Regions from separate parts of the Rhizobium sp. 05L429 genome, predicted to be linked through region 1. Evidence: predicted binding sites of a transcription regulator. Region 1 holds the regulator's gene; each other region holds the start of a gene.
The links. Region 1 encodes PhoB, which activates phosphate uptake and scavenging genes when phosphate is short. Its sites were predicted from a motif close to TGTCATNNANCTGTCAT; they were not measured.

Region 1 (3,279 bases):
CCGACCTCGACCAGATTGTCGAGACGAGCCTGCAGCGCGCCGGCCTCTGGAATGAGGTCAAGGATCGCGTGCATGAATCCGGCACCGGCCTTTCCGGCGGTCAGCAGCAGCGTCTGTGCATCGCACGCGCCGTTGCCGTCAGCCCGGAAGTCATCCTGATGGACGAGCCCTGCTCGGCGCTCGACCCGATCGCAACTGCCAAGGTCGAAGAGCTGATCCACGAGCTGCGTGAAAACTACACGATCGTCATCGTGACGCATTCCATGCAGCAGGCCGCTCGCGTATCGCAGCGCACGGCTATGTTCCACCTCGGCAACCTGGTCGAGGAGAACGATACCGACAAGATGTTCACCAACCCGGACGATCCGCGTACCCAGGACTACATCATGGGTCGCTTCGGCTGATTTTGGCGATGTGAAGCCTTCCCGATTTTCGAGGACAAAGCCCCATGGCATCAACACATATTTTCTCTGCTTACGATGACGATCTGAAATTCCTGTCCCGGCGCATTTCCGAGATGGGTGGTCTTGCCGAACAGATGGGCGGCGACGCTGTCCGCGCGCTCGTCAACGGCGATACCGCGCTTGCTCAGAAGGTCATTTCCGACGATGTGATCCTCGATCACGCCGAGCGCGAGATCAACGACAAGGCGATCGTCACGATCGCCCGTCGCCAGCCGATGGCCTCCGACCTTCGCGAGATCATGGGTTCGATCCGCATCGCCGCCGACCTCGAGCGCGTCGGCGATCTCGGCAAGAACACGGCAAAGCGCGTCATCGCGGTGCAGAGCACCGGCGTTCCGCGCAAGCTCGCCCGCGGCCTCGAGCATCTCTCCGAACTGGCGCTCGTCCAGCTCAAGGAAGTGCTCGACGTCTACACCAATCGTTCAGCTGACAAGGCGAATGCGATCCGCGAACGCGACGACGAGATCGACGCGATGTACACTTCGCTGTTCCGCGAACTCCTGACCTACATGATGGAAGATCCGCGCAACATCACGAGCTGCACGCATCTTCTCTTCTGCGCCAAGAACATCGAGCGCATCGGCGACCATGCAACCAACATCGCCGAGACGATCTACTACATGGCAACCGGCGCCCAGCCGGAGGGCGAGCGTCCGAAGGACGACAGCTCCAATACCGTTGGTGCGGTGACGGAGTAATCTGGACCTGCCGATTGCGTGCGCGCCCCGCGCTGGGGCGCGCAAGGGTCGCAGCCAATTCCGAGTTCCTGCATGGTCCCTTGCTTAAATCACCCCCGGTTTAAGGATCATGCATTAGGAGACTGACACGCATGATCCCAAGAGTTGCAGTTGTTGAAGATGAAGAGGCACTCAGCGTGCTTCTCCGCTACAATCTCGAGGCTGAAGGTTTCGAGGTGGATACGATCCTCCGTGGCGACGAGGCCGAAATCCGGCTTCAGGAGCGCACCCCGGACCTGCTCATCCTTGACTGGATGCTGCCGGGCGTTTCCGGCATCGAGCTCTGCCGCCGGCTGCGCATGCGGCCGGAAACCGAGCGTCTGCCGATCATCATGCTGACGGCACGCGGCGAAGAGAGCGAGCGCGTTCGCGGTCTCTCGACCGGCGCGGATGACTATGTCGTCAAGCCCTTCTCCACGCCGGAACTCGTTGCCCGCGTCAAGGCGATGCTGCGACGCGCCCGTCCGGAGGTTCTCTCCACCGTTTTGAAGTGTGGTGATATCGAGCTCGATCGCGAAACCCATCGCGTCCATCGCAAGAGCCGCGAAGTCCGCCTCGGCCCGACCGAATTCCGCCTCTTGGAATTCCTGATGTCGTCGCCGGGCAGGGTCTTCTCCCGCTCGCAGCTTCTCGATGGCGTCTGGGGTCACGATATCTACGTGGATGAACGCACCGTCGACGTCCATGTCGGCCGCCTGCGCAAGGCGCTGAATTTCTCCAACATGCAGGATGTCATCCGCACCGTCCGCGGCGCGGGATATTCCATGGAAGCCTGATCCGAGTGATCGGAGGTCACGAACGGGTCGTCTGGGTAACCGGGCGGCCCGTTTGTTTGTTCGGGTGGGCTTTTTAAGAGTAGACGTTGGCTTGCTGACGCCTTGACCGACATGCCCCTTGCATCGCGAGGGCTCAAGCGATGACGGGGACATCTGCTATGCGCCGATTGCGAACATTCTCTGAGCCTTGAGCATCGACTGATTTGGGGCCGGAAGGGGACTGTCGGCTTGCTGGCGCTAGCCAATCGAAGCCGTCACCAAGATGAGCGTGAGCTCTGCTATGGAACTTCAGCATAGCGGATGATGCTCTGATTTTGTACGTTGGCGACTAGTTCATCAGAACGAGACAAAAATCGGCGGAGCAAAGGTGAGGAATTTGAATCGTTGTATCCTAAGGTGAGATCAATTGTCGGAGGCACACCCTCAAGTGCTCTGGCAACGACATTTGGCGTCAGCATATTTTGCGCATAAAGCGGAATAAGCGTTATTCCACCTGTAGACACGACGAGCGACATTGCTGATGGTAGGCCTTCACCTTCGTACTCTGCCTTGAGTGTGATCCCAACGTTCGACGCGTACTCCTGGATCACGGATTGCAAGACCGGAGAAATTCTAGCCGAACTGACGTAAGTTTCGCGGGCAAGATCCTGTGGCCGGATCTTTTTCTGCGACGTCAAGCGATGGTCAGCCGGCAGCACGGCGATCAGTGGCTCCTTGGCTAAAAACTTGAACGACACACCAACACTCTGCGTCTCGGGGCGAAGGAAAGCGACGTCCAGCTTGCCTCGCATCAGTGCCAGAGCAAGGTCCGGGGAAGACTGACTGGACAATATGATTTCAACCTCCGGCGCTTCCTCACGAATAATGCGCAGTGCATGGGGTAGCCACACGACCTCTTGCCCTGCGAGAAAACCGATAGTGAACGACTGCTTTTGCGGCTGCTCTGCCCGCCGGGCCCCTTCCGCAGCCGCCTCGACTTGCAACAACGCCAGCCGCGCGTGATCAAGAAACACTTTACCGGCGGCGGTGAGCGTCACGCCGCGCGGCTGCCGTTCCAGCAGTTTTACACRGACTTCGGTTTCCAGATCGCGAATTTGCCTGCTGAGTGAGGGCTGGGAAGTGTGTAGCCGCCGCTCGGCTGCGGTCAGTAAGCTTCCCTCTTCCGCAACAGCAATAAAATAGCGCAAATGCCTGAGTTCCATCGCGTCCCCGCTATGCCTTTAAGGCATAGCTCGAACGTACAAGGTATTTGTCCTTGATAAAAGGGGGATTTAATTAACGCCGCAATCTAGGGACATAGTC
Region 2 (3,279 bases), on a different contig from region 1:
GCCGGCAAGCGCCGTGACGATGAAGGCAGCCGGCAGGCACCAGTAGAAGGAGATGCCGTAGCTATTCATCATGATGACGGTGACGTAGCCGCCTGCCATGGCGAAGGCGCCATGCGCCAGATTGACGAAATTCATCAGGCCCAGCGTGACCGACAATCCGCAGGCTAGAACAAAGAGAAGCATGCCATAGGCAATGCCGTCGAACAGGATTGTCAGCATGAGACCTCACTGCATCCAGGCGGCGGAATTGCTTCCGCCGCCTGTTCCTCGGGGCTTACTTGGCAGCCGTATTCGGATCGTGGATCTTCGGGTAAGTCGCGAACTCGACATTGTAGAGCTCGCCATTCTTCTCCTTGACCTCGCGCATGTAGATGTCCTGCACGATGTCGCGAGTTGCCGGATCGATAGTGATCGGACCACGGGGGCTGACGAACTCCATGCCCTTCATGGCTTCGACGAGCTTGGTGCCATCGGTATCGCCGCCGGTCTTTTCGAGCGCGGCATAGGCGACATGCATGGCGTCATAACSGCCGACCGACATGAAGTTCGGGCGCATATTTTTGTTGGCCTTACGGACTTCGGCAACGAAGGCCTTGTTTTCCGGACTGTCGTGGTCGGTCGAATAGAAGTGGCCGGTGATGACACCCTTGGCGGCCGGTCCCATGCCGTTMAGGAGGTCGTCATCGGTGACGTCGCCGGTGGCGATCAGCTTGATGCCGGCATCCGCAAGACCCCGGTCGATGAACTGTTTCATGAAGATCGCGCCGACGCCCGAGGGCACGAAGACGAAGAGGGCATCCGGCTTGGCATCGCGCACGCGCTGAAGGAAGGGTGCAAAATCGGGGTTCTGCAGGGGAACACGAAGCGCTTCTACAACCGTGCCGCCCTCCTTCTTGAACTGGTCGGTAAAGCCCTTCTCGATGTCGATACCCGGGCCGTAGTCAGTCACCAGCGTGACGACCCGTTTCAGGTTGTTCTGGACGGCCCAGGTGGCGACCGGAACGGCCGATTGCGGACCGCCCATCGAGGTACGCACGAAATAGGGCGACTGCTTCATGATCGCCGAAGTCGTGGCCGAGGTGATGATCGCCGGGACCTTTGCCTGATTGAGAACTGGGGCGACACCCATGGCAAGTGGCGTCAGACCGAAGCCGACCAGCATCTTGACGCCGTCATTGACGACGAGTTCCTGGGCGATGCGGCGGGTCTGGTCGGCCGTGCCGGCGTCGTCACGCAGGACAAGCTCGATCTTCTTGCCTGCAACCGTATCGCCATTGATTGCCATGTATGCGCGAGCGCCCGCCTCGACCTGGCGTCCGGTTGAGGCGAAAGGGCCTGTCATAGGCAGGATCACGCCGATCTTCACCGTTTCCTGTGCAAATGCAGGTGCTCCGGCAAGCGTCGCGAGCGCAGCGCCGGCAACGAATAGTCTTCTCGAAAACGAAACCATGTATACTCCTCCCAATGTTGCGCACCATATCTCTCTCCCGGAGATATGCCCGCGACCTGCGCGTTTTCCTTCGCTCCTCCGAAGAAAACGCCGCCGTCGCGAAAATTGCTCAGCAAGTCCAATGTATACATAAAACTTGACATGGCACAAGCCGCGGCCATCTGTAGAACCAGTCGATTGCCACCGCCGAAACGGCCATAAAAGGCTGTACAAGCCGGGGTTCCCGGTCTGTAATTTTGCGTTTTGCCAAAGCAAATTTTCGATCGTCGCAACTCTGTCATATAGCTATGGCGAGAACGTGCTTTATCGAGCAAATTGAACAGGGAGCGTGCCATGATCGAAAACACTGAGCTCGACCGTATCAAGAACGAAATTGCAGACAGCTTCGACGAAGAGCTGAAACTGCAGTTGGAGGAGGACCGGCTCGACGAGCTGGTCGCCGAGGGCATGTCCGGCCCGGCGGAACAGACGCTCGAACGCAAGCTCTATTTCCGCGAGCTTTTCCGCCTGCAGCATGAACTAGTCCGCCTGCAGGACTGGGTTCAGTACAAGAAGCTCAAGGTCGTCGTGCTTTTCGAAGGCCGTGACTCCGCCGGTAAGGGCGGCGCGATCAAGCGCGTGACCCAGCGCCTCAATCCGCGCGTCTGCCGTGTCGTCGCACTGCCGGCGCCGACCGAGCGCGAGCGGAACCAGTGGTATTTCCAGCGCTACACTCCACACCTGCCATCGTCAGGCGAAATGGTGCTCTTCGACCGCAGTTGGTACAACCGCGCCGGCGTCGAGCGCGTCATGGGCTTCTGCACCAAGGACGAGCTGGAAGAGTTCTTCCGCTCGGTCCCTGAGTTCGAGCGCATGCTGGTGCGTTCGGGGATCATTCTCATCAAGTACTGGTTCTCGATCACCGACGAGGAGCAGGAATTCCGCTTCAACATGCGCATCCACGATCCGCTGAAGCAGTGGAAGCTTTCGCCGATGGACCTGCAGAGCCGCGTCCACTGGGAGGAATATACCAAGGCCAAGGAAGAGATGCTGGATCGCACCCATATCGACGAAGCGCCGTGGTGGGTCGTCCAGGCGGTGGACAAGAAGCGGGCGCGCCTGAACTGCATCGCGCATCTGCTGGGCCAGATTCCTTACGAGGAGGTGCCGAAGCAGGAGATCGTGCTTCCCGATCGTGTGCGCCACGATGATTATCAGCGCAGCGCGGTTCCTCAGGAAATGTACGTTCCCGAAGTCTACTGACGATTGAAAAAGAAAGCTGCTGCCGGGTTTCCGGCAGCAGCATGCTCAATGCGCTGATTGCTGCTTGGCGCGCGCGACGATCTGCGTCGGATTGACGAACTGCAGCGCGATGATGAGCCAGAAGAGCGTCGTCACCATATAGATCACCGCCATTGCATCGATCGACTGGCCGGCGCGCACGCCGGATGCAAAGACCGCGTAATAAAGCGAGACGACAAGCGTCTGCGTCTGCGGCCCCGCGATCAGGAAAGTCAGCTCGAACATGGCAAGCGTGCGCACCAGAACCAGCAGCAGTGCCGCCAGCATTCCAGGCAGAAGCAACGGCAGCAGAATGCGGATGAAGAGGCTGGTCGTGCCGGCGCCGAAAACGCGTGCTGCTGCCTCGATGCGCGGATCGATCTGCTCGATGAAAGGGATCATGACGAGCACGACGAAGGGGAAGGACGGGACGAGGTTGATCAGCACCACGCCCCAGAACGTGCCGCCGAGGCCGAGCTGATAGAGCACGGTCGCCAGCGGAATGCCGTAGGTCAGCGGCGGGATCAGCAGCGGCAGAAGGAAGAGCAGGATGATGGCGCGCTTGCCCG
Region 3 (3,279 bases), on a different contig from region 1:
GGCGAGCCAGGCCTGCAGCAGGCTGCGGAACCAGGCGGGCAGGCCTTCCTGTTGGCCGAAATCGACGATGTGGAGCTCGCCGCCGGGATTGAGCGCGGCAATCGATGCATCCACCGCGCGTTCCCAATCCGGGATCATCGAAAGCGCATAGGAAATGAGGATGCGGTCGAACCCGACAGTGCCGAATTCGCGCGGCGTGTAGGCGGTGGCGTCCGCCACGCGAAAGTCAGGGATCGTCGCCTTGGTGGCAAAGGTCTTGCGCGCCGAGATCAGCATTTCCTGGGAGATGTCGAGACCGTAGAGTTTCGCCGTCGGGAAGTGCTTGTGGGCAAAGGCCATGTTGCGGCCGGTGCCGCAGCCGACTTCCAAGAGCGTGCCGCCCTCGGGAACGTCGAGATTGCGGATCGTGCGGTCGCGGCCGAGAAGATAGTATTTGCGGGTCAGGTCGTAGAAATGGCGCTGGTAGCGATACATGCCGTCCATCAGGTCGGCATGTTCCTCGCTCTTGACGGTCATCTCGTCGACTTTGCTCACGCCTTTTTCCCGTAGATGTGGAAACCGCCGTAAATCGCCGAACGGTCCTGGGTGGTCATCTCACGCGACTGCTCTTCGAAATAGTGCCACTGGTCGCGAATTTCAGGGGCGAGGCGGCCTTCGATAATGCTCTTTTCGGCTGCCGTGCGGAAAATCACCCGGGCGCCTTCGCGCGCCGTGCGGGTGATCTCGCGCCAGACATCGTTGAGCTGCTGATCGGTCATCCAGTCCTGTGCATCGAGCAGGATGTAGCGGTCGCGCGAGGCGGCGGGCTKGCCGGCCAGAAGCTCCGTGAAGCTTGCGTGATGGACGTTGACACGATCGACATTGGCGCGGATCACTTCGTAATGCTCCGGCTTCAGATAGGTCGGCAGCGGGCCTTCCTCGCCATCGGCATAGCGGCGTGCGAAAGCCTGCCAGGCGAAATAGTTGTCGCGCATCGGGAAATGACAGGCGAGCTTTTCGAGGCGGTGCTTYAGAACCGGTGCGATGGAATTGTCGGCGGCAAGGCTTGCCAGCTCGTCATATTGCTGTGGCGGGATGCCGAGACCGAAGAGCGAGCTCTTGCGGTTGGTGATCCAGCGTACGACGGGCTTTTCGAAGAGGGGAGCGATCTGGTCTTCGAAGAACTGGCGCTGCTCGCGGATCGACCGGGTCTTGGTCATTTCCTGCAGTTTCACGCCGTGCAGGCGGGCGAGCAGATGAGCGGCGCCGATGAAGCGGCCGAGCAGGCCGGTTTCATAGATATTGCGATTAAAGACGGTGACGCGACGACGGCCGAACTTGCGGGTGTTCCAGTAAGCGCGGGTTGTCTCATCAAGATTCGACGACAGGACACTGTCGAAAACCCGGCTGTTCGATTTCTCGTTCGGCATCGCCAGGAAACGGACGAGATCGGTATGGTTCGGCAGGTTCTTGAAAGCGGCAAGCTTCAGCCTGTTCAGCGCGATATGGTGCGGATTGAGATCCACCACGTCGATCGAAGCCGGCGCCTTGGAAAGGTAGGCGAGCATGTTGCAGCCACCGGAACCGATCGTGACGATACGGTGATTAGGCTTCAGCTCCATCGCCTGCATATCGAGATCAGGGTCTTCCCAGATCTGCGGATAAACGAGGCCGGAAAAGAGAAGGCCGAAGAGTCGCTCGGAGAAGCCGTCCTTGGAAAAAGCCTTGTGGCGGAGAAGCGCTGCCTTGAGTTTCCGGTTCTTGCGGAAGCCGGTATCCGGTGCAAATTCCGACATGAGTCTGTCACCTTTTTAGCGTTCAGGGCGTGTAACGCGCCTCTGCTACAGTTTMATGACGAGCCCTGTGGGCCAAGGCTTCCGCGAAGCTCTGTGAAGACCTCCTCGAAATTTGAAGTCGATTGAAGAGCTTCTTTTCGCTTCTCTCTTTCCGTGAGCCAAGTTTCCTGCTTCTCTCCGTTCCGTGGAGGATTGCATGCGAGTTGTTCCGCGTATCGTCAAGGGCTTGGGCCTGCTTGTCATTCTCGCTGTCACAGGCGCAGCCGCGTGGCTCTCCTTAAGCCCGCCGGAGCTTCTGAAAGTGGGCAATGGCTACGCCGCCAAGATCGTCTGTTCCAATGTCTTCATCGCCGGCCGCGATCCCGACGCCGTGCTTTATGACGACGTGCAGGCGCCTGGAAACCCGCTGCTGCGGCTGATGCGCGTCGAGGTCGATCGTGACGCCGGGCGGGTGACCTCGCGCTTCATGGGCCTGTTTGCGCCGAACTACGCGCTTTATCGTGGCGCCTTCGGCTGCACCAGCGTGCCCGACGGTGATTTCGATGCCGCCTCCAAGGCTACGCCGCTCGTACCGGCGCCGCGGGCGGGCGAAAACGACGCAGTCTGGCCGGATGGCGAGGGCGTCGATACCGCGGCCGGAAATGCGAAAATCGCGGCGCTTCTGGCCGATGCCAAGCTTGCCGGGCCGGCGATGCGGGCGATGGTCGTCGTGCAGGATGGCCGCATCATTGCTGAAAGCTACGGGCCGGGCTTCAGCGTCAGCACGCCGCTCGTCGGCTGGTCGATGACGAAGACGGTCAACGCGGCGCTGATCGGCCGGTTGATGCTGTCAGGCAAGATCTCCTATGACGACACACATCTTTTGCCGCAATGGGCGAATGATACGCGCGGCGACATCAAGCTTTCCGACCTGATGGGCATGGAAAGCGGGCTCGCCTTCAATGAGGATTACGGTGCCGTCGCCGATGTGACGCGCATGCTCTATCTCGATCCTGATATGGTTTCCCTGCCGGCGAATGCGTCTCTCATGGCTGCTCCGGGCACGGATTTCCATTATTCGAGTGGCACGGCCTTGCTCCTGTCTCGCATCTGGATGAACAAGGTCGGCGATCCGCGCGCGGCCTTCGACTATCCGCGCGATGCGCTATTCGGTCCGCTCGGAATGACGAGCGCCGTTTTCGAGGCCGATGAGCGCGGCACATTTGCCGGCAGCTCCTATCTCTATGCGACGGGACATGACTGGGCGCGCTTCGGCCAATTCCTGCTGCAGGATGGCGTATGGAACGGGCAGAGGCTTCTGCCGGAGGGATTCGTAGCGATGATGCGGACGCCGACATCAAGTTCCGGCGGCAAATATACGCAAGGCCAAGCGTGGCTTGCGGGACCGGGCGGCGGCGGCACGAGCGCCGAGTTCGGGCTGCCGCAGGACACGTTCTGGCTGCAGGGTCATGACGGCCAGGCGGTCGCGATCGTGCCGTCAGCCAATCTCGTCTTCGTCCGCATG

Region 2: a site for PhoB is predicted at 1,715-1,731, ahead of ppk2 (polyphosphate kinase 2). Genes of this name have one in related genera too.
Region 3: a site for PhoB is predicted at 1,820-1,836, ahead of AC1DNW_RS08180 (BtaA family protein). Genes of this name have one in related genera too.

What each region holds. Positions count from the first base shown of each region.
Region 1 covers NZ_JBFTNV010000021.1:10,428-13,706, forward strand. Annotated here, with positions in the region: gene pstB (phosphate ABC transporter ATP-binding protein PstB) at 1-404, shown strand, start outside; gene phoU (phosphate signaling complex protein PhoU) at 449-1,162, shown strand; gene phoB (phosphate regulon transcriptional regulator PhoB) at 1,294-1,977, shown strand; gene AC1DNW_RS21225 (LysR family transcriptional regulator) at 2,256-3,179, opposite strand.
Region 2 covers NZ_JBFTNV010000044.1:29,933-33,211, reverse strand. Annotated here, with positions in the region: gene AC1DNW_RS32100 (branched-chain amino acid ABC transporter permease) at 1-219, opposite strand, end outside; gene AC1DNW_RS32095 (ABC transporter substrate-binding protein) at 275-1,450, opposite strand; gene ppk2 (polyphosphate kinase 2) at 1,784-2,692, shown strand; gene AC1DNW_RS32085 (ABC transporter permease subunit) at 2,738-3,279, opposite strand, start outside.
Region 3 covers NZ_JBFTNV010000006.1:110,441-113,719, forward strand. Annotated here, with positions in the region: gene AC1DNW_RS08175 (class I SAM-dependent methyltransferase) at 1-516, opposite strand, end outside; gene AC1DNW_RS08180 (BtaA family protein) at 531-1,775, opposite strand; gene AC1DNW_RS08185 (serine hydrolase domain-containing protein) at 1,972-3,279, shown strand, end outside.